DNA from 4 places in the Allocatenococcus thiocycli genome. Region 2 is predicted to be linked to each of the others. Evidence: predicted binding sites of a transcription regulator. Region 2 holds the regulator's gene; each other region holds the start of a gene.
The links. The regulator CRP, encoded in region 2, controls carbon source genes, mostly activating them, when cyclic AMP is high. The targets are predictions, from matches to a motif close to TGTGANNNNNNTCACA.

Region 1 (5,778 bases), on a different contig from region 2:
TGCGGCATGGTGCCGAGTTCTGAACAAATGGTAGAAATACTGCGGCGGAAGTCGTGGGCTCGCCACTGAGGAAAGATTAAGTTATCGCGTAACCTTTCAAATTGGGCTCACAATAGTTGCGGAAAAATCAAGCCGATGGGCACTTATCTGCTTTTTCATATTCACAACTTTACCTTGCATCTTTCGTTGCGAGTTAAGGCATTGAATGGTCTAATACTCTTATCGGTTCCGTAAACGGTAAGCAGAATGCACCAAGATAATCAGCCCACTTTTTTCTTCTTTGACTACGAAACTTGGGGAACAAACCCTGCAAAAGATCGTCCGAGTCAATTCGCTGGTGTTCGCACAGATGAAAATTTCAATATCATCGGCGAGCCTTTAGTTATGTATTGCCAGCCACCTGCTGATTACCTTCCTTCTCCTGAAGCTGCTTTAATTACTGGGATTACCCCACAAAAGGCGGTGCAGGAAGGTCTGCCTGAGCCTGAGTTCATTGCTAAAATTCATGCTGAGTTATCCAAACCCAATACCACCAGTTTGGGTTACAACAGTATTCGTTTTGATGATGAAGTGACGCGTTACACCTGTTACCGCAACTTCATTGACCCGTACGCGTGGAGTTGGCAGAACGGCAATTCGCGCTGGGATTTACTTGATGTGCTGCGCGCTTGTCATGCACTTCGACCAGAAGGTGTTGAGTGGCCAGAAAATGAAGAAGGCTTTCCTAGCTTCAAACTTGAGCATTTGTCTGTTGCCAACGGTATTGAACACAGCAATGCACACGATGCCATGGCTGACGTTATCGCAACGATCGAGATGGCGAAGAAAGTTAAAGCTGCTCAGCCTAAATTGTTTGATTACTTCTTCTCCATGCGTCAAAAACGTAAGCTGAATGAATTGGTTGATATCGTTAATATGACGCCTTTGATGCACGTTTCTGGAATGTTAGGACGCGAGTGTCAGTACACAAGCTGGATTGTGCCTGTTGCATGGCATCCGACGAACAACAACGCGGTTATCACGATTGATTTAGCCAAAGATCCGCAACCTATCCTAGAGCTGTCTGCGGAAGAGCTGCACGAAAGGTTGTACACCAAGCGAGAAGATCTCGGTGATTTACTGCCTGTACCAGTTAAACTTGTTCACTTGAATAAGTGCCCTATTCTGGCACCAGCGAAAACACTGACGGCTGAAAACGCGGAGTCTATCGGCATTGACCGTCAACAATGCTTGAACAATCTGGCTCTGTTGCGTCAGCACCCAGAGATTCGAGAAAAGCTGATCAGCCTGTTTTCTGTTGAGCGCACATTTGAAAAAAGTGATGATGTGGATACTCAACTGTACGATGGCTTTTTCTCTCCAGCGGATCGCGCAGCGATGGATATTATTCGCGAGACCGACCCGAATAATCTGGCCGCTCTGGATATTGAGTTCGATGACAAGCGCATTAAACCACTGTTGTTCCGTTACCGTGCTCGAAACTTCCCTGGCACGCTAGACGAACAGGAACAAAGACGTTGGGCACAGCACTGCCGTGAAGTGTTTGAAAGCCAAATCGAAGAGTATATGCTGAATTTAGAAAACTTAGTTCACGAACATGAAAGTGACGAAAAGAAAATAGCACTATTAAAATCCGTTTATCGTTACGTAGAGAGCCTCGCCTCTTAATTTCTTACTTTTACAAGGGCACCGTCAGGTGCGCTTGTCGTTTTTATATGCTGCCCAAATGATAAAAGATCGATTATTACAACTGACCCAATTGCTCGTTTCCCTCTTTCTCATCATGGGAGCACTTGGGATCGGAGTTACTATTCAAAGATTTACTGACACTTCCGTCCCAGGCAGTGTTATCGGCATGATCCTGTTATTCCTTTCTATGGCAACCGGGATTGTCAAAGTAGAGTGGGTAAAGACTGGCGCAACTCTGTTTATTCGCTACATGATCTTATTGTTCGTTCCAGTTAGTGTTGGCCTGATGGATCACTTCGACATGCTTTTCGCCAACGCACTACCTATTCTTGCAAGTGCGGTCGGCGGCACCTTAATTGTGCTGGTGAGTCTCGCATGGCTGTTGGATTATTTGCTAAAGGAGAAACACTAATATGTGGATTTTACTCACTATTGTTGTTTTCCTTGTTGCACGTCAGATTGCGATTAAAGCGAACCATCCAATTGTTAACCCACTGCTTATTTGTATTGCGGTCATTATTCCGTTGTTGACCTACTTGAACGTGCCGTTTGACACTTATTACGCCGACAACGAAGTGTTTAGTTTCCTGCTACAACCAGCCGTTGTGGCGCTAGCTTACCCGTTATATGAGCAGCTTCCTCAGATCAGAGCAAACTGGCGCATCATTACCTTCGCTTGTGTTTTGGGTAGTGTGATGTCGATGATGACGGCAACTCTCATCGCCGTTGCGTTTCACACCGAGTTAAGTTTGATCGCGAGCTTGGTTGGTAAATCAGTGACCACCCCTATTGCGATGGAAATCTCCAGCCACCTTGGTGGTGAAGCGGCAGTTGCGGCGATTTTAGTTCTTCTAGTTGGCTTGTTGGGTGCGATTGTGGCTTACCCTATCTACAACCTGATTGGGATCAAGCATCCTATTGCCCGAGGTTTAACCATGGGTACGGTGTCCCACGCACTGGGTACCGCGACGTGTGTTGAGAAACAACCAGCAGACGCGGCGTTCTCGTCTTTGGCGTTAGTGCTTTGCGGCATTATTACGTCGGTTCTGGCTCCGAGCTTTTTTGCTCTGGCTGTCTGGTTATATCAATAAGAATCAAGTTTTCGGCCTGCCTATCATCTGGGCAGGTCTTCACCTATTCTCTCCAAGTCTCCCTCGATAGATTGAAATCCGTTCGCAACCTTACCTCTTGGACATGTAATAGAGCGACGATCAAAGCCTCATTACTTGGCGATATGTGTATGAGTTAATATAGTTAAGAGATCGACGTAACATTCAGCGCCTGTGCAATCGAATACATGTGTGACTTCACTCTAATTATGTAACGTGAATTTTAATTGCATTACTTTGCGTGATCTAAAGCACAGAACATTTTCCCACTTTGCATAGAATAACTGTCCATGCAATAACAAGGATTCAACATGAAAAGTCGCATTGAACAAGCGCTAGCAAGCGCACCTGAAGCACTTTCAAACCAACTTGCTCCTATCGTTTTAGCCGACGATTTTGATGCTACTCTTTCAGCACAGCAGTTTGAGCAGTTACTGTCTGCTACCGCTCTATCTGACAAAGAGCTGCGTGTTGCTCTGCTTCCTTTTGCCGCTGCTTATTCTTACGCGCCTATTTCTGAGTTTTATGTTGGTGCCATTGTTCGCGGACTTTCTGGCCGTCTCTACTTCGGCGCAAACATGGAGTTCCTTGGCGTTCAACTTGGCCAAACAGTTCACGCAGAACAATCTGCAATCAGCCACGCCTGGATGAAGGGTGAACGCGGTGTTAAAGACATCACGATTAACTTTAGCCCTTGTGGCCACTGTCGTCAGTTCATGAACGAGCTGTCTACAGCGAAAGACTTAAAAGTCCAATTGCCAGAGCGTGAAGAAAAATCATTACATGAATATCTGCCTGAAGCATTTGGCCCGGCCGATTTGGGTATCAAATCTGGCTTAATGGCAGAAGTTAAGCATCAGTTCGAATGTGATGAGAACGATGCGTTGATTCAAAAAGCCGTCGATGCGATGAACATGAGCCATGCTCCTTACACCAATAACCTGAGTGGACTGGCGTTAGAGCTTGCTGATGGTCGCGTTTTCCAAGGCGCTTACGCAGAGAATGCGGCGTTTAACCCGAGCCTTCCTCCTCTTCAAGTTGCTTTGATTCAGGTACTACTGGCGGGTGAAACCTTTGATAACATCAAAGCAGCCGCTTTAGTGGAAAATTCAGAAGGTAAGATCAGTCATCTTGCTGATACGCAATCAACGTTAGAAGCGTTGAATCCCGACATTCCACTAAGTTTCGTTAACGTGTAATTTACATAATGATGTCGATGAAAGCTCTACATGATGTAGAGCTTTTTTATTAGCAAAAAACCATACGCAAACGTTTGCTTTACGATAAAAATTCAGTATGATCCCCTGCAAATTCTGTCTCATCACTTTATTTTGTAAGGGAACGATATGTTCGGTACTGCAACCAGCGCAAACGCTACTCGTGTATTACTTTTAGGCTCTGGCGAACTTGGTAAAGAAGTCGCGATTGAATGCCAACGACTAGGTCTGGAAGTCATCGCGTGTGACCGTTATGCGGATGCACCGGCGATGCAAGTCGCTCACCGCAGCTACGTGCTTGATATGTTGGATGGTCAAGCATTACAAGAAATCATCAATAAAGAGCAACCTGCTTATGTTGTTCCTGAAATTGAAGCTATCGCGACCGATAAACTGGTTGAGTTAGAAGAAAAAGGTCTGAATGTCGTTCCAACAGCAAAAGCGACTAAGCTTACAATGAATCGTGAAGGTATTCGTCGTTTAGCTGCTGAAGAGCTTGAGCTTACTACCTCCCCTTACCGATTTGCAGACAACTTCAACGATTTCAAAGCCGCTGTTGAATTTGTTGGTATCCCTTGTGTAGTTAAGCCAGTGATGAGCTCATCTGGTAAAGGCCAGAGTGTCATTAAATCAGAAGCTGATATTGAAAAAGCATGGAACTACGCTCAAGAAGGTGGCCGCACTGGTGCTGGTCGTGTCATTGTTGAAGGCTTCATTGACTTTGATTACGAGATCACCCTACTAACCGTACGTGCGGTTGACGGCGTACACTTCTGCGCACCAATCGGTCACCGTCAAGAAGATGGTGACTACCGCGAATCTTGGCAGCCTCAAGCGATGTCAGAAGAAGCCATCAAAGCAGCGGAATACACTGCGGAAAAAGTAGTGAATGCACTTGGCGGCTACGGAATTTTTGGTGTTGAGTTGTTTGTGAAGGGCGATAAAGTCATCTTCAACGAAGTTTCTCCTCGTCCACATGACACAGGTATGGTTACGCTGATTTCTCAAGAAATGTCTGAGTTTGCACTGCACGTGCGCGCATTTACCGGTATGCCGATCAACCAGATCGTTCAATATGGTCCTTCTGCATCAGCGGTGATTCTTGGTCAAGGTACGTCAACAAACATTCGTTTTGACAATGTGTCTGAAGCACTGGCACAACCACAGACTCAAGTTCGCCTATTTGGTAAGCCAGAAATCGGCGGTCGCCGCCGCTTAGGTGTTGTTCTTACTCGTCGAAATAGTACAGAAGAGTCCGTTCAAGATGCGGTAGCAAATGCATCGAAGGTAAACATCGTTTACTAAGCCATCTTTTATTAACAAAAAAGCGCAGCTATTAAATAGCTGCGCTTTTTTGTCTTTTCGTACACGTAGTCAGTCACTTACGCTGTTCGAAATCACTGAGCTTCAATCAAATACACTTCTTCAGAAAAACGACTTAAGCCTTGCTTAGCAATTTTCGGGTGATTCTCATCTGCTTCGTCCACGTTGAGACAAGTCACGTTGTAACCCGAGAATAACTGTTCGATTTCATTCACTGGTACGCTAAATGGAGGTCCCGCCATTTCTTGCTGAGGGTAATTGAGTGTCACAAGCAGAATACGGCCACCCGGTTTAAGTAGCTGTTTCAAACGCTCGGCGTACTCTTGTCTCATCTCCTGTGGCAGCGCAACCAAAGCCGCTCGGTCATAAATGATATCGACTTGAGAAACCGGTGCCGTGAAAAAATCTCCGGTATAAATAGAAAGCTCATCAAACTGATA
Region 2 (5,778 bases):
AAAAGCACGTTTGGTGTTGGCATTGATCGTTTGGCAGAAACCAAACCTGTTACTACTCGATGAACCAACCAACCACCTAGACTTAGACATGCGTCAGGCATTAACGATGGCGTTGCAAACGTTCGAAGGCGCAATGGTGATCGTGTCGCACGACCGCTACCTGTTACGGGCAACGACAGATGACTTGTATCTCGTTCATGACCGCCAAGTTGCGCCATTTGATGGTGACTTAAATGACTACTACAAATGGCTAACAGAGCAACAAAGAGTTGAGCGTAAAGAGGCGCAGGCATCACAACCCGCAAAGGACACCGCCAACAGTGCCTCTGCCAAAAAAGAGCAGAAGCGCCGCGAAGCCGAATTTCGTAAACAAACGGCACCAATTCGCAAAACGCTGACACAATTAGAAAATAAAATGGATAAGTTGGGTGCAGCACTAGCAAAAGCAGAAGAGCAATTGGCGGATAACTCACTGTATGATGCCGAAAATAAAGCTAAACTAAATGAAGTGTTAGCGCTTCAATCATCGAGCAAATCAGAGCTCGAAGAAGTTGAGATGGAATGGATGTCTGTTCAGGAAGAGTTAGAGCAGATGGAGCTAGAGTTTAATCAATGACAAATAAGCACGCAGAATACACCCTTACCTTAGAGCATCTATGGCAATTCAGTTTGCAGTTTTATGGTGTGCGGGAAGTAAAAGAAGCGTGCTTATCATTACAAAACAACTATCACGGCAACGTGAATCTGTTACTGCTGCTCCGATGGCTCGACGAGCAGCAGCTTATCTTCCAAGAAAAAGACTGGCATTTGGTTCAAAGCTGTCTAGGCCGAAGTGAGACCTTACTACACTCTTTTCGCGACCTGCGACGCCACCTCAAATCTCAAGTCAATGATGCATTATATCGCGAAACGCTGCAGTTTGAGCTTCAGCTAGAAAAACAGCAGCAATCCGATTTAGTCGACTGCATCAACTCGCTCAGCCTGATAAAAAACGACGGTGATCCTCTCACGCTCAGATATTGCCGTCAGTTAGGCGGTGAACATTTACAACAAGCTTTTGCTATCCCAGTGCCAAATATTCACCCGCCAAAGCATCCATAAATTGCAATAAACAACGTGGAATGCTGGTTCCTTGAACTGGCTCCGGTGACAACACTCTGAATCCTGCATCTTGAAGTCATTTAGGTATAAAGTACCTATAATATTTATAAAGGATTATATTAATAAGTTCTCCCATGGATGTTGGAGGACGCATAAGAGCAGTTAGGTATGACACAATTTTTAGCAGCCGCTGGGATGAAAAACCCACACCTCCAGACCCTTCTACCACGCTTTATTCGTAAAAAAGCGTTGTTTGCCCCTGTCTGGCAAACGCTGGATACCACGGATGGCGATTTTCTCGATATCGCCTGGAGTGAAGATCCAAACAAAGAAACCGCGCAGCACAAACCTATTTTTATCCTGTTTCACGGCTTGGAAGGCTGCTTCTACAGCCCGTATGCCAACGGACTCATGAACGCGTTTGCTCAGTCTGGCTGGCTTTCGGTGATGATGCACTTTCGTGGCTGTAGCGGGAAGCCAAACAAAAAAGCCCGCGCTTATCACTCAGGAGAAGTGACAGACGCTCGCTTTTTCCTTGAACATCTTGAAAAGCAATTTCCGGACAACCCTAAAGTCGCCATTGGTATTTCCTTAGGGGGGAACATGCTGGCAAACTACTTAGCGCAATATCCAGATAACCCGATATTGAAAGCGGCAACGATTGTGTCTGCTCCTCTCGACTTAGCGGCTTGCGCTAACCGCATTGAACAGGGTTTTTCCAAGGTTTACCGCCGCTATTTGCTTTCATCTTTAAAACGGAACGCCTTACAAAAGCACACGTTACTCCATGGTGAGCTGGCGCTCTCTTACAATTCAATCAAGCGTGTCACGCGCTTACAAGAGTTCGACGATTTGATCACCGCCCCTCTGCATGGGTTTAAAGATGCTCAGGACTATTACACCCAATGCTCTGGGTTGAGCAAGTTACAACAAATAAAATTGCCGACGCTGATCATTCACGCTAAGGATGACCCATTTATGACTGATGAGGTTATCCCTAAGTTTGTACTGCCCGCCAATATTGACTATCGCCTGTATGAGCACGGCGGCCATGTTGGTTTTATCTCAGGGTCTGCATTAAAGCCGAAGTTTTGGCTCGAAGAAGCGTTGCCATCCTATTACGAGAGTATCGCTGCGGATCACCTTTCTGCTGTATCGAAACGTAAGACACAGTAGACTTGGAGAAGTTGGCCTTTAGAACTGATTTTTTGCTGAAAAGGTCAACAAATCCTACCCATTCGTCATAAAATTTTGAGGTATTTATGATCATTCCTTGGCAAGACATTGCGCCAGAAACACTGGAAAACCTGATTCGTGAATTTGTTCTGCGTGAAGGGACAGATTACGGCACGCTGGAAGTATCTCTGCAAGATAAGATCGACCAAGTTAAATTACAGCTAGAGAAAGGCGAAGCGGTTATCGTGTATTCCGAACTGCATGAAACGGTGGATATTCAATTAAAAGCAAAGTACTAGGTTCTTTTCCCCAAGCCCTTCACACTTTACCGTACCCCACCCGATGACAAGCCGTTGTTACGTGCTATAGTGGACCATCACTTGTGCAGTAGATGCCTGCTGCACTTAAAGGAAAGTAATTTTCGACAAGGTTTGTCATGTCAGCTAAACACCCAATTATTGCAGTTACCGGCTCATCCGGAGCCGGCACGACCACTACATCTGAAGCCTTCCGTAAGATGTTCAATATGATGAACGTCAAACCAGCCTGGGTTGAAGGTGACAGCTTCCATCGCTTTACTCGCCCGGAAATGGATATCGAAATTCGTAAAGCGCGCGAGCAAGGCAGACACATCAGCTACTTTGGTCCTCAGGCCAATGACTTTCCTGGCTTGGAAAAGTTTTTCCGCCAATATGGCGAAGAAGGTACTGGCAGCATACGTCGCTATCTGCACACCTTTGATGAAGCAGTACCGTATAACCAGATGCCAGGCACTTTCACCCCGTGGCAAGACCTACCAGACAACAGCGACGTACTCTTCTATGAAGGGCTGCATGGTGGCGTGGTCGATGGTGAAGTGAATGTATCGCAACATGTCGATTTTCTGATTGGCATGGTACCGATTGTGAACTTGGAATGGATCCAAAAATTCGTCCGGGATACGCGTGACCGCGGCCACTCAAGAGAGGCCGTCATGGACTCCATCGTACGCTCGATGGATGACTATCTGAATTACATTACTCCGCAGTTTTCACGTACTCATATCAACTTTCAGCGCGTGCCAACCGTGGATACATCGAACCCACTCAACGCGAAAGGCATCCCGAGTCTGGATGAAAGTTTTGTGGTCATTCGACTACGTGGGATCAAGAATGTCGACTTCCCTTACCTGTTGGCCATGATTGACGGCTCGTTTATGTCACGTCACAACACGATAGTCGTGCCGGGCGGTAAGATGAGTTTTGCAATGGAGCTGATCGTGAGGCCTATCCTACAACAACTGATAGAAACAGGAAAAATTGGCTAAAAATCTCGCTTTCGGAGTGTTTACTTTTCATACCGTGATCATGTGCACAGTTTTGCGTACAAAATAGCAACCATGGCACGATTAAAATCAAGAAATCATCCTAGAAAAAGGATACTATTTCTTACCGAAACACAAGATAGCTTGCAGCATATAAAAAGTGCTCTTATTCTAGTAAGCCTGATTCAGGCTTAGCTAAAATATGGATAGCGCAAGCGTACCCTGCAGAGGAAGTGAGATATTATGGTTCTAGGTAAACCTCAAACCGACCCGACATTAGAGTGGTTTCTTTCACACTGTCACATTCATAAGTACCCTTCAAAGAGCACGCTGATTCACGCAGGTGAAAAAGCTGAAACCTTGTACTACATCGTTAAAGGTTCTGTTGCGGTTCTTATCAAAGACGAAGAAGGTAAGGAAATGATCCTTTCTTACCTAAACCAAGGAGACTTTATTGGTGAACTTGGTCTATTCGAGGAAGACCAAGAGCGCACAGCTTGGGTTCGAGCTAAATCTCCTTGCGAAGTTGCTGAGATTTCTTTCAAGAAATTCCGTCAGCTTATCCAAGTAAACCCAGACATCCTAATGCGTCTTTCTGCGCAGATGGCTCGTCGCCTTCAAGTAACCAGCCAAAAAGTGGGTGACCTAGCGTTCCTAGACGTAACTGGTCGTATCGCTCAGACGCTTCTGAACCTTGCAAAACAACCAGACGCGATGACTCACCCAGATGGCATGCAAATCAAGATCACTCGTCAAGAAATCGGTCAAATCGTTGGCTGTTCTCGTGAGACAGTTGGTCGTATCTTGAAGATGCTAGAAGAGCAGAATCTAATCTCTGCGCACGGTAAAACTATCGTAGTTTACGGTACTCGTTAATCTAAGATTCGAGTAACGCAAATAAAGAATAAAGCCACCAATGGCAACATTGGTGGCTTTTTATTTAGGTTAGGAAAACGTATTGCTAGCCGAGAAGGCCTTAACCGTTAGTGCTCTCAAAGATTTTATCAGCCGAAGCTGCAACAAAACCCGGATAAAGCTCACCATTGTCCATTGGGTAGCGTTTCGCGAATTCGTAAAAACCACCCGGAATGATTTCAGAGCCTTCAGTAAAGTTAACCGGCACTTTATCTGCCATGGTTGAAGACTGCTCAAGCAAGACTTCAGGCGAGCCTTTCACTTCGCCACCCGACTCGTTAATCACAAATCCAGCTTGGCGTAAGTGATCGTTCACTTGCTTCACTTCATCATGCTGATTCAGTTGATTTACACTGACCGTGAAGTGGTTAGCGCCGTATCCATGAGCCGCCAGCCAGGACGCGTATTCACTCTCTTTTGCCAAAACCTGGTAATCTGCAAAACTGAGATCCCATAAGCGGCCGCCATGTAAAAATGCGCTATCTGCGAGTTTATCTGCATCCACTTGTGCTGCCAGTTTAGCAACAATCGCTTGTAGCTCTGGCGAACACTCTTCTACTTTAAGCTCACTGATGAACACTTTAGGCTGTTTTGGGTCTGGGTGCTCGTAGTGCTTAGCGACCAGCTTTTTGCTTTCAAATACATAGTCACCACACGCCTTGTAACCAATCGCTAGAAATGGCTTCGCCAGCGTCTCAATGCCAAGAGGCTCAACATTGAATGTGCGCAGTGCAATATGGTCGTTAATCAAAGGCTCATCTTCTTGAAGAAGTTGATGAACTTTAGCAGCAGAGGGGCAAAGACGCTGAATGTAGTCTTGCCATAAAGATTCAAATAACACATCAGGGGTCATAACGGCTCCTTGTTACGAGATGTAGGGTAAGAATGTTGGCGGCTCGTTCACAGCCAATACCAATCACAGTAAGTAAGAGAGCATAAATAACGTAGGAAAAACGTTTGAGAACAAGACAGAATTTTCGATAAGTAGTTACTCTACAATCAAAAATTCTAACGCAGTTATCGAGCGTTTTAACAAGTTAGAATGGTCAGTTATTTACTACGATTGGTATAACACTGTCCAGAATAATGAACGAGCAGCCTAACCTGTGATGAAGTATCAGTCAGTCGTACACTCATTTTTTAATTATTTTCATGCCGACCTCATTAAGACTCCATACTTTAATGATGCATCGGCAATCCGAGCCACGAAGTACCGTCGTGGCTCTATTGTTGAAACTTAAAGTTCTACACCTGGGCTCAATGTCGCAGGAAGCAGTGTTTCG
Region 3 (5,778 bases), on a different contig from region 2:
ACCAAGGCCACGACCAGAGATCATTGGTACGAAACCACCACACGCCGCCACCATTGGGCCAAGCATGAGAGAGGTCACATCACCCACGCCACCTGTAGAGTGCTTATCGACAATAGGGCCGCCAAAGTTCATGTGGCTCCAGTCGATAACCATACCTGAATCGCGCATTGCACAAGTAAGGGCAATACGCTCATCCATGGTCATTTCATTGAAGAAAATAGTCATAGCAAATGCCGCGATCTGACCTTCAGATACTGTGTTATTTGCTACGCCTTGAATAAAGAAGTTGATTTCGTCAGCAGAAAGAACTTCGCCGTCACGTTTTTTACGAATGATTTCTTGCGGTAAATACATTAGTGCCTCCCAAGCTCGATGAAAGCTGTGGTTAAAGTAGGACAGAGGTAAAACAGAGGGCGATGTTCCACCACCCTAAATTTAAAACAGACGTTAAGTTTTTATTCGTCATCCCCTAAATAGTTGGCGTTGCAGCTAGGCGACAAGTAAGTTCAGCCCTATGAGCATAGGTTTTCTATGTGATTAGGGCGGCCGGCGCTCCGGTGAACTTACACAGTCAACAACGCTGCAGCGTCAAATATGACGGGTATGTTAGTACGCTGTTGGATCAGCCGTTTCGTCTGTTACTTCTAATGTATTTAACAGGTTAGTTAGCAGGCTTGACGCACCGAAACGGTAGTGACGAGCATCAACCCAGTTATCACCTAAAATTTCATCTGCCATTGCTAGGTAAGCCGCTGCATCTTCTGCAGTACGCACACCACCAGCAGGTTTGAAACCAACTGTTTCTGCTACACCCATATCACGAATTACTTCTAGCATCATTCGAGCGTATTCTGGTGTTGCGTTCACAGGCACTTTACCTGTTGAAGTTTTAATAAAGTCTGCACCCGCTTCGATACAGATTTGTGAAGCTTTTTTGATTAGCGCTTCTTCCTTTAGTTCACCCGTTTCGATGATTACTTTAAGAAGAATGTCACCACAAGCTTCTTTACATTGCTTAACCAGTTCAAAGCCCACTTTCTCATCGCCCGCCATTAGTGCACGGTATGGGAACACTACGTCAACTTCGTCTGCACCGTAAGCTACCGCTGCTTTAGTTTCAGCAACTGCGATCTCGATGTCGTCGTTTCCGTGTGGGAAGTTAGTCACAGTCGCAATGCGAACCTCTGGTGTGCCTTGCTCACGAAGTGTCTTCTTAGCAATAGGAATAAAGCGAGGGTAAATACAGATTGCAGCCGTGTTGCCTACTGCTGTTTTCGCGTCATGACATAGTGAGATCACTTTTGCATCAGTGTCGTCATCATTCAGCGTAGTTAGATCCATAAGTTTTAGTGCACGTAGTGCTGCTGCTTTTAAATCGCTCATTTCTATCTCCGATCAATATTCAAAAAATTCACTACTCAGCCTTACATCGCAACTCTAACTATAATCAACGAGTTGAGATTGTGTAAAAAATGACTCAGCAGTCTATTTATGAACGGACTTGGTTCCATGAAGACTCGGCATATACAGCGAAAATTTCTTATGCCAATTGCTATCCTTGTCACCGCACAGTACCAATTTGGCCTATGGCACAACAATCTATGATTGCGGTGTCTTTACTATCATATCTCTCCAACAAAATGCCGTTGAGATCTAATATTTCAGGGTAATTCATTTACCCATCGATTAGGTTGTATCCACCTTGTGATGTCTACATTATAGATATTCATCGCAAAACTGTAGCACCAAATAGAGCGCAAACGGTTTGTATCTCAAAATTTCCAGGTTTCTATTCTCTAGTCCGTCAGTTAAGACCCCTTACATTTGACGCACTAAAAGTTTTCAGCCCTGAAAACGAAAAAAGCCCCGCAGCAATTTCTTGCTACAGGGCATGATTTAATATGGCGTCTATATATTAAAAACCAGTTCTAAATTACAGAGCTGCTAGGCTTAAGCAGAAGCCTGCTATTGTCGCTGCCATTAGGTTAGACAACGTACCAGCTAGTACTGCTTTAACACCCATGCGAGCGATATCTGGACGACGGCTTGGCGCTAGACCACCCAGACCACCTAGTAGGATCGCGATAGAAGAAAGGTTCGCGAAGCCACACAGTGCAAATGAGATGATAGCCGTAGTCTTCTCAGACATTACTTCACCAGTTGCTGCGATTACTTGAGCGTTTTCACCGATGTAAGGCGTGAAGTTCAAGTATGCAACGAATTCGTTCACTACAATTTTCTGACCGATGAAAGAACCAGCAGTTACTGCTTCAGCCCATGGAACACCGATTAGGAATGCTAGTGGAGAGAACGCGTAACCCAGGATTAGCTCAAGAGTCAGCTCAGGCATACCGAACCAACCACCGATGCCGCCTAGCATACCGTTAACAAGAGCAATCAGACCTACGAATGCGATTAGCATTGCACCTACGTTTAGTGCTAGTTGTAGACCAGAAGCTGCACCGCCCGCTGCCGCGTCGATTACGTTAACAGGTTTGTCGTCACCGCCGTCCATTGCCTCTTCGATACTTTCATGAGGCTGATCAGTTTCAGGGTGAAGAATTTTAGCGAATAGTAGACCACCAGGTGCTGCCATGAATGATGCTGCAACTAGGTATTCTAGAGGTACACCCATTGATGCGTAGCCCGCTAGTACACCACCAGCAACAGAAGCTAGACCACCACACATTACCGCGAATAGCTCTGATTGAGTCATTTTTGGAACAAATGGGCGAACAACTAGCGGTGCTTCAGTCTGACCTACGAAAATGTTAGCTGCTGCTGACATTGATTCTGCACGAGAAGTACCAAGCGCTTTCTGTAGTGCACCACCAAGAATCTTGATAACCCATTGCATAACGCCAATGTAGTACAGAACTGAGATCAGAGCAGAGAAGAAGATCAGTGTAGGAAGAACACGGAATGCGAAGATGAAACCACCGCCACCGAATACTTCGAACATCTTGTTAGAAACAAGACCACCGAACAGGAATGATGAACCATCGTTACCGTAGTTGATAACGTTAGATACACCACTAGAGAAACCGTTTAGTAGATCACGGCCCCAAGGTACATAAAGAACAAATGCACCTAATGCGAATTGGATAGCGAATGCACCACCCACAGTTCTAAAGTTGATAGCTTTGCGGTTAGATGAGAATGCTAGTGCGATAGCAAGTAGCACAACCATACCAACCAGGCTCATAAACAGGCTCATAGTTTATGACTTCCTTATAAGTTATTTATTGGCGTGTAACAAAATGGAGCTATAAAAGCGGGGCAATTATACTCATGCATCATCAATTAAAGTAATGCCGCCCTCACACTTTCCCATAAGATTCATTATTGATTCACCAATCTTTGTGATAGAACTCACAATAAAAAGGAAAACGTTTTCGAATCTAAACAGTTTCTTTGAATTCTATTCACATATTGAGAAGGCAAAATTGCTATTTTTCCACAGTTGCGACGCAATCGATTGCTTTTCTCCTCTACGCAACTCTACGAGCACATTTAATACATGAATGAGTTTCGCCGGGTGGTTGGGCTGCCCCTGATATCCAAGTATAGGCATATCTGGAGCGTCTGTTTCGATAAGTAGGTTTTCTAGGGCTAATTTTTGAATTGCGTCGCGGGTTTTTTGGGCTCGTGGGTAGGTAATAGTACCCCCTACACCGATGAAAAAACCTAATCTGACCCACTCCATCGCTTGCTGATAGCTACCAGCAAAAGCATGTGCGACACCGCCTTTAGGTAGCTTCGCCGCTTTGACCATTTGAATAAGTCGATTGTGCGCTTTTCGGCTATGTAAAATGACCGGAAGGTCGAAACGTCTGGCGAGCTCAAATTGAGTTTCAAGCACCTTTTCTTGCAACTGAGGATCGACGTCAATAGCAAAATCTAATCCGCACTCGCCTATTGCAACACACTGTGGCGGCTTTTGTTTGAGATAATGCTCCAGCTTAGCAAGGTGCTGCTCAAAGTTCTCTTCAAGAAAATACGGATGGAACCCGAGCGCATAGTATAAGTGTGAGTATTTCTCGGCTAAGGTTTGAATGCGTGACCAGTTTGAAGGTCCGACTGAGGGTATCAGGATTCGTCTCACCCCTTGTTCTTGAGCAAGAGCTAGGTTGTGCTCAAAATCATCCTGAAACACGTCAAAATCAAAATGACAGTGCGTATCAAAGAGCTTCATCTTGTGACTTTCTATTGCTCTCGGCAGATTTCGGTGCTGCGTTTGGCTCCTCACTCTGATGAGCTGGATCTTTTCTATAAGGCACACAGCTGCGTTTTTGATCCGGCGTGAGCCCCATCTCTTTGCACCAATCGTCGTAGCGCTTAATGCCTCTTTTCAACCAATTCATTTTTACTCCGCTATCTCTAATCACTTATTTACTTTAATGGATATCGTCCAATCCACATCATTTCTGCTGATATAAAAACGCCCTTGACTAAGTCTATAGCCAAGGGCGTTTTAAAATCCAGTCGCGGTGTAAGCGAGCTTCAGTTAACGTCGATTAGTGCTCACGAGTCGCACGGAAGTCAACATCCGGGAAGCGCTCTTTCGCTAGGTTCAGGTTAACCATTGTCGGCGCGATGTACGTTAAGTTGTCACCACCATCAAGTGCTAAGTTGCTCTGATTCTTACGTTGGAACTCATCCAGTTTCTTCGCGTCACCACACTCAACCCAACGAGCCGTTGCCACGTTTACGCCTTCGTAGATTGCTTCTACGTTGTATTCAGATTTCAGACGAGCCACAACCACATCAAACTGAAGCACACCAACCGCACCAACGATCAGATCGTTGTTTTGCAGTGGACGGAACACCTGCACTGCCCCCTCTTCAGACAACTGAACCAAACCTTTCAGCAGCTGCTTCTGTTTTAGTGGATCTTTCAGACGAATACGACGGAACAATTCCGGTGCAAAGTTCGGGATACCAGAGAACTTAAGTGATTCACCTTGCGTGAAGGTATCACCAATCTGGATAGTACCGTGGTTATGCAGACCGATAATATCACCAGCGTAAGCGTGTTCTGCACGTGAACGGTCACCAGCCATGAAGGTTACCGCATCAGAGATACTTACTTGTTTACCTAGACGAACGTGGTTCATCTTCATGCCTTGAGTGTAAGTACCCGATACGATACGCATAAAGGCGATACGGTCACGGTGTTTTGGATCCATGTTTGCCTGAATCTTAAACACGAAACCAGAAAACTTCTCTTCTGTCGCTTCAACTTCACGCTCAACCGCTTGACGAGTTTTTGGCGCAGGCGCCCACTCTGTCAAACCATCCAACATGTGGTCAACACCGAAGTTACCTAATGCCGTACCGAAGTAAACTGGTGTTAGCTCACCAGTCAGGAATGATTCCAGTTCGAACTCTGGACAAGCACCCATTACGAGTTCAAGCTCTTCACGTACGCTTTCTGCCAGATCTGCACCGACTTTTTCATCAAGCTCTGGGTTGTCCAAACCTTTGATAATGCGAACTTCCTGAATCTCATGACCATGGCCAGATTCGTAAAGAATCGTCTCGTCACGGTGAATGTGGTACACACCTTTAAACTCTTTACCACAGCCAATCGGCCAGGTAATTGGCGCACACATCATGCCCAGTTCGTTTTCAACTTCGTCCAAAACTTCCATTGGATCGCGAACGTCACGGTCAAGTTTGTTCATGAAGGTGACAATTGGTGTATCACGAAGACGCGTAACTTCCATCAGTTTACGAGTACGATCCTCGACACCTTTCGCTGCATCGATAACCATC
Region 4 (5,778 bases), on a different contig from region 2:
TTACGCTCACCAGGTAGTGAAGAGAATGGTACTTCTAACCAAACGACGTCTTTACCCGGAACCAAAACACCACTTACCCAGTATGGCGTCCACGTGTAGTAAAGGATTGGGTCGCCTTTCTTGTAGCGGGAAATGGTGTCTGCGATGATCGCGGCATAGTTACCTTGGTTATGCGTGACGGTGTCACGAAGTTTGAAAGCATCCATCTGGTGTTCAACCACCATTTCACAACCCCAACCTGGGTTACAGCCAGTTAAATCGGCTTTACCGTCACCGTTGGCATCAAACAGTTTCGCCAGTTTTGGATCTTTCAATTGGCCAATATTGGTAATGCCATATTTCTCTGCGGTTTTCTTGTCGATCAAGTAGCCTTGGGCCGCGCCGCTAACGTACTGGCCTTTGCGATAGAACTTGTCGTCACCACCAGACATGGTGTATTTGTCGGCGTGAAGAGGGAACCAGCCAACGGCTAGAAACGTCGCGTCGCCTTTAGCAATGGAAGTGTAGCCAACATTGTAGTCTACTTCTTTGGTTGGCTGAACGTCGTAGCCAAGTTCTTCCAACGCACGATTTACGATTAATGTTTGAAACGTCTCTTCTGCTACGGTTGACTGTACTGGTTGAACAGTCACACCTTCACCTGGTAGATCGGCTGCAATACCACTTGTCGAAAAAGCAATGGTACTTAGTGCCCCAATAGAAAGGGTTGTCTTCCATGAACTATTCATTCGTTTTTCTCCTAAGTTTTTCGTCGTCTTGGTTCGTTTTCAGTTTTAACAGGTATGAAACAGGACCCGTGTGATACCAGCGCAGTTTGGTATTACCTGCGTTTACGCCTAATACCTGAGTGATTCGGTCCAAAAGAATCGCAAGGATTACGATCCCGATACCACCAACGGCTGCGAGGCCCATATCAAGTCGCCCGATACCACGTAGTACCATTTGGCCCAAGCCTCCGACAGCGATCATGGAGGCGATAACCACCATAGAGAGCGAAAGCATCAGAGTTTGGTTTACACCCGCCATGATGGTTGGGAGTGCCAAAGGTAATTGGATGCGATAAAGCATTTGTTTTTTGCTTGCGCCGAACGAATGACCAGCTTCGATCAGTTCTTCTGGTACTTGTTGAATACCCAGAATGGTCAAACGAACAACGGGCGGAAGTGCGAAAATAATCGTAACCACAACACCAGGAACATTACCGATACCAAACAGCATAACGATAGGTACCAGATAAACGAACGCAGGTGTCGTTTGCATGGCATCTAAGATCGGCCTGACAAATTTTGCCGCGGTGTCACTTCTTGCAAGCCATATCCCTAAAGGTAGCCCGATCAACAGACAGAAAAACACGGCTGTTAAGACCAGTGACAGTGTGGTCATCGCTTGAGACCATGCGCCAATCAATCCAATGAAAATGAGGGATAGCGCGGTCGAGACGCCCAGTTTGAAGTTTGAGAATTGCCACGCGAGTAGAAACAGAACCAGTACCATAATTGGTGCTGGCGTTGACACAAGTGTGGTTTCAAATGAGGTCAGAATAAAGTCGATTGGAACTCGAATCGCCTGAAAAACCGGACGGCCGTGATCCACTAACCAGTTTAACCCTGTTTCTACCCAGTCATCGAGGGGAAGTACTGGTTCCTTAAATGGGTGCATGATATCAAAAGGTGCATGTTCAACTGTTTCTGAGCTGAGCCAGTCATTGCTGGTGGCTGCGTCCGAGGTTTGACCCCAGGGATCATCTTGCGCAGGAGCTGGCTGAGCCCACGGATCGTTATTTGTTTCTTCTGATGACATTGCCTTACTCCTTGTCTAGTGTTTGCAGAAGACGTGATTTCGTCACAACGCCAAAGTAAGTCCCTTGTTCATCGACAACGGGTACAGCATAAGGAACGTCAGCAACCACGCCTAAAATATCGTTAATCGACTGGTGTGGTTGGAGGGTGACATCGTTCTCTAACTGTGCGCTGGCTAAGGAGCGATTTTCTTTGTGCGCTGAGCGTAATGACTCGAGCGAAACAATGCCGGAGTAGCGGCTGGATTTGTCGATGACAATACCGTATTCACGATCATGGTCCATGAGTATCTGCATTGCAGATCCCGGACCGTCGTTATCCGATTTTTTAAACACGGCTGCTGGCTTTTTACGAGCGATATCTTTAACCGTCAAAACACTGGCTATGTTTACGCCGCGGAAGAAGGCTTCTACATAGTCGTTAGCGGGGTTGTGAAGGATTTCATCCGGTGTACCAACTTGAACAACCGCACCATTTTGCATGATCGCAATTCTGTCACCGATTCGCATCGCTTCGTCAAGATCGTGAGAAATGAACACGATTGTTCGCTTATCGTCATTCTGTAAACGGATAAGCTCGTCTTGCATTTCAGTTCGAATAAGCGGGTCGAGGGCAGAGAATGCTTCGTCCATCAGAAGAATGTCAGGGTCACAGGCAAGTGCTCTTGCTAAGCCTACACGTTGCTTCATACCGCCTGACAGTTCATCCGGAAATGACTCAGCGTAAGTATCTAACCCTACGCGCTCTAGCGCAGACAGAGCGCTGGCTCGTCTTTTCTCTACATTAACTCCGGACAGCTCAAGACCAAAGGCGGCGTTTTCAATCACCGTCATATGTGGCATCAGTGCGAAGCTTTGGAAAACCATTGAGATGTTATTACGACGGACTTCTCTTAGTTCGTCTTCAGAGATGTGGGCGATATCTTCACCTTTTAGGTAGACACTCCCTCTGGTTGGTTCAATCAATCTATTTAGAAGGCGGACAAGAGTGGATTTACCTGAGCCAGAAAGACCCATGATTACGAAAATCTCGCCTTCGTTGATGGAAAGAGAAACATCGTTTACACCGACAGTTAAACCAGTCTGCTCAAAGATATTGTCTTTATCGACACCTTTGTCGATGAGTGAGAAAGCACGCTCTGGGTTTTCACCAAACACTTTATAAAGTCCCTTAACTTCCAGTATGGGGTCCATGTAATCGTCCTTTTTTGCATCTAACGTTTTGTACTCTAATTAATTTTTGAAAAAATATCAACGAACTAGGTGAAAATGTGATTTTTGCTCCAACTGTATTGAGCTTATTGCTAGTAACGCGCTTTGGGTTATTATGTTCTTTAAAAACATAGTGTTAATGTGTTTATTTTGCCTTTTGTTTGGCCCTTAACCCAAGCGTAAATTAATTTTGAAGTTTATGAGACATTTTCATGTAGATATTGTGTCTACATCTCAACCAGTTTTTAAGATCTATCACCCTGACCTTAAATTTAGAGGTCAAATGTTTAGATGCCGAATGACTGGTGTGGAGGTCAGAGTTGAGATGCATTCGTTAGGGAAATTGTTTGAAATCTTGGATTAATTGCTCAGCAAGAAATGAGTTTGATTGCTTTTTTGCGTTGAAGGGGTCAAAAAGCACGCCTTAATTCATTGGCAGGCTTTATGTTCTCTCGAAAAGTAGGGCATGTGCAAAATTATATTTGCTAATTTATGCTTCTCCGCGCTATTAACAGCTTCCGGAGAAGATTAGAAATCAAATATTTTAATATATGGTTAATTAGCCATAAAGTGTGATTTAAGTCACATAAATGCGGTTATAATCCACGAATATTTGATTTTTGGTGGCGAGAGATGCCCATAATAATAGCGAAATTAATTAGACCTCAAAGGATATGAATTTTCACATGATCACATCAGCACCTTGGGTCCTCTATCCAGAAATTGAAGAGGAAACAAGAAACAAATGGATTTTTCGTGAACCTAAGATCTCTGATGGTGACGACATCTACAGCTTAATTGCAGACTGTCCACCGTTAGATATGAATTCTTCTTATTGCAATTTCCTTCAGTCAACACATTTTAGTAAAACCAGTATTCTGGTTGAAAGCAATAAAGATATCGCCGGTTTCATATCGGGCTATCAGAAACCAGATGAACCAGAAGTGTTATTTGTCTGGCAGGTTGCAGTTTCACCTCGTTACAGAGGTCACGGTTTAGCGTTTCGCATGTTAAAAGAACTTCTTACCAGAGAAGGTCTGAGTAGCGTGAAAATGGTAGAAACGACTATCACGGAAGACAACAAAGCCTCTTGGGCATTATTCAAAAAGTTAGATGCGATGAACGGCAATTCTGGCCAAGTAAGCACATTTTTGGATGAAGAAGCCCACTTTAAAGGCAAACACGATACAGAGTACTTGTATCGAATTCCCCTAAAATAATCCTCTAACTATAGGAATTAAAAAACGGTCTTATCATGGATATTTTCAAAAAGCAGGAATCCAACGTACGCTCATATTCAAACAACTTTCCAGTCGTATTTCGTAAAGCGAAAGGCTGCTGGCTGGAAACAGAACAGGGCGAACGCTATTTAGACTTCCTTGCTGGAGCGGGATCTCTAAATTACGGCCATAACAACCCTGTACTTAAGCAAGCATTACTTGAGTACATTGAAATGGACGGTATTACACATGGTCTAGACATGCACTCAGAAGCGAAAGCAACGTTTCTTGAAGCGCTGGACAACTACATTCTTAAGCCAAGAAAATTGGACTACAAAGTTCAGTTCACTGGGCCTACTGGTACTAACGCCGTTGAGGCAGCACTTAAGCTGGCTAAAAAAGTAACGGGCCGCAGCAGCATCGTCGCTTTCACCAATGGTTTCCACGGCTGTACAGCAGGCGCATTGGCGGCAACGGGTAACCAGCATCATAGACAAGGCAATGGTTCTAGCCTTCACAACGTGTCTCGTATTCCTTTCGAAGGTTACGCAGGCGTGGATGGTTTGGCTCTATTCGAAACCATGCTTAACGACAACTCAGCGGGCATGGACAAGCCTGCCGCTGTACTTCTTGAAACAGTACAGGGTGAGGGTGGCTTGAATGTCGCTTCAAACGAGTGGTTACAACGTCTAAGCAAAATTTGTAAAGCAAACGACATTCTTATGATTGTCGATGATATTCAGGCTGGTTGTGGACGTACGGGTACGTTCTTTAGTTTTGAGCCAGCAGGCATTCAGCCAGATATCGTAACCTTGTCGAAATCTATTGGTGGTTACGGTTTACCAATGGCGGTTGTGCTTCTGAAACCAGAGCTTGACCAATGGAAACCAGGTGAGCACAACGGTACATTCCGTGGCAACAACCACGCATTTATTACTGCCGCTAAAGCGCTGGAAATCTACTGGGCTAACGAAGACTTTGAAACGCACATCAAGCAGTGTTCAGAGCGTGTAAGCAGCGTTATTGAGCGTTGTGTACGTCGATTCCCACAAATGTTCGTGAAGCAGAAAGGTCGTGGCATGATGGTTGGTATCGAGTGTAACAGTGGTGACCTGGCATCAGAAATTGCTAAATCGTGTTTTGACAGCGGTATGGTCATCGAGACTGCTGGTCCAGACGACGAAGTGGTTAAATTCTTCTGTCCTTTAACTATCAGCGAATCAGAGCTCGATCAAGGACTAAGCATTTTTGAAAATGCCGTAGAAACTATCGCTGCAAAACACTTCAAACAAGCATCTTAATAAGGAAAATTAATAATGATCGTTAGAACACTCGAAGAGTGTCGCAACAGTGAGCGACGTGTAGTTTCAGATACTTGGGAAAGTGTCCGTATGTTGTTGAAAGACGACAAGATGGGCTTCTCTTTCCATATCACAACTATCTACGAAGGTACGGAAACGCACATCCACTACAAAAACCACTTAGAGTCAGTTTTCTGTATGAGTGGTGAAGGCGAGATTGAAGTGGTAGGTGGTGAAACCTATCCAA

Region 1: cdd (cytidine deaminase) is a predicted target of CRP. The motif match lies at 2,990-3,005, and genes of this name have one in related genera.
Region 3: L9Q40_RS18600 (NupC/NupG family nucleoside CNT transporter) is a predicted target of CRP. The motif match lies at 3,362-3,377, and genes of this name have one in related genera.
Region 4: ectA (diaminobutyrate acetyltransferase) is a predicted target of CRP. The motif match lies at 3,582-3,597, and genes of this name have one in related genera.

The regions. Positions count from the first base shown of each region.
Region 1 is NZ_CAKLCK010000030.1:112,177-117,954, forward strand. Features, by position in the region: gene sbcB (exodeoxyribonuclease I) at 247-1,668, shown strand; gene L9Q40_RS12310 (CidA/LrgA family protein) at 1,727-2,101, shown strand; gene L9Q40_RS12315 (LrgB family protein) at 2,103-2,780, shown strand; gene cdd (cytidine deaminase) at 3,110-3,997, shown strand; gene purT (formate-dependent phosphoribosylglycinamide formyltransferase) at 4,145-5,320, shown strand; gene L9Q40_RS12330 (thiopurine S-methyltransferase) at 5,413-5,778, opposite strand, start outside.
Region 2 is NZ_CAKLCK010000007.1:3,298-9,075, forward strand. Features, by position in the region: gene L9Q40_RS03885 (ABC transporter ATP-binding protein) at 1-616, shown strand, start outside; gene L9Q40_RS03890 (TIGR02444 family protein) at 613-1,101, shown strand; gene L9Q40_RS03895 (hydrolase) at 1,270-2,277, shown strand; gene L9Q40_RS03900 (YheU family protein) at 2,364-2,576, shown strand; gene L9Q40_RS03905 (phosphoribulokinase) at 2,714-3,583, shown strand; gene crp (cAMP-activated global transcriptional regulator CRP) at 3,824-4,456, shown strand; gene L9Q40_RS03915 (DUF1338 domain-containing protein) at 4,557-5,348, opposite strand; gene astD (succinylglutamate-semialdehyde dehydrogenase) at 5,733-5,778, opposite strand, start outside.
Region 3 is NZ_CAKLCK010000045.1:29,826-35,603, reverse strand. Features, by position in the region: gene deoA (thymidine phosphorylase) at 1-354, opposite strand, end outside; gene deoC (deoxyribose-phosphate aldolase) at 607-1,383, opposite strand; gene L9Q40_RS18600 (NupC/NupG family nucleoside CNT transporter) at 1,934-3,217, opposite strand; gene L9Q40_RS18595 (TatD family hydrolase) at 3,422-4,195, opposite strand; gene L9Q40_RS18590 (DUF5363 family protein) at 4,182-4,364, opposite strand; gene prfC (peptide chain release factor 3) at 4,518-5,778, opposite strand, start outside.
Region 4 is NZ_CAKLCK010000051.1:159,406-165,183, forward strand. Features, by position in the region: gene proX (glycine betaine/L-proline ABC transporter substrate-binding protein ProX) at 1-728, opposite strand, end outside; gene proW (glycine betaine/L-proline ABC transporter permease ProW) at 721-1,800, opposite strand; gene proV (glycine betaine/L-proline ABC transporter ATP-binding protein ProV) at 1,805-2,992, opposite strand; gene ectA (diaminobutyrate acetyltransferase) at 3,697-4,230, shown strand; gene ectB (diaminobutyrate--2-oxoglutarate transaminase) at 4,266-5,531, shown strand; gene L9Q40_RS21530 (ectoine synthase) at 5,547-5,778, shown strand, end outside.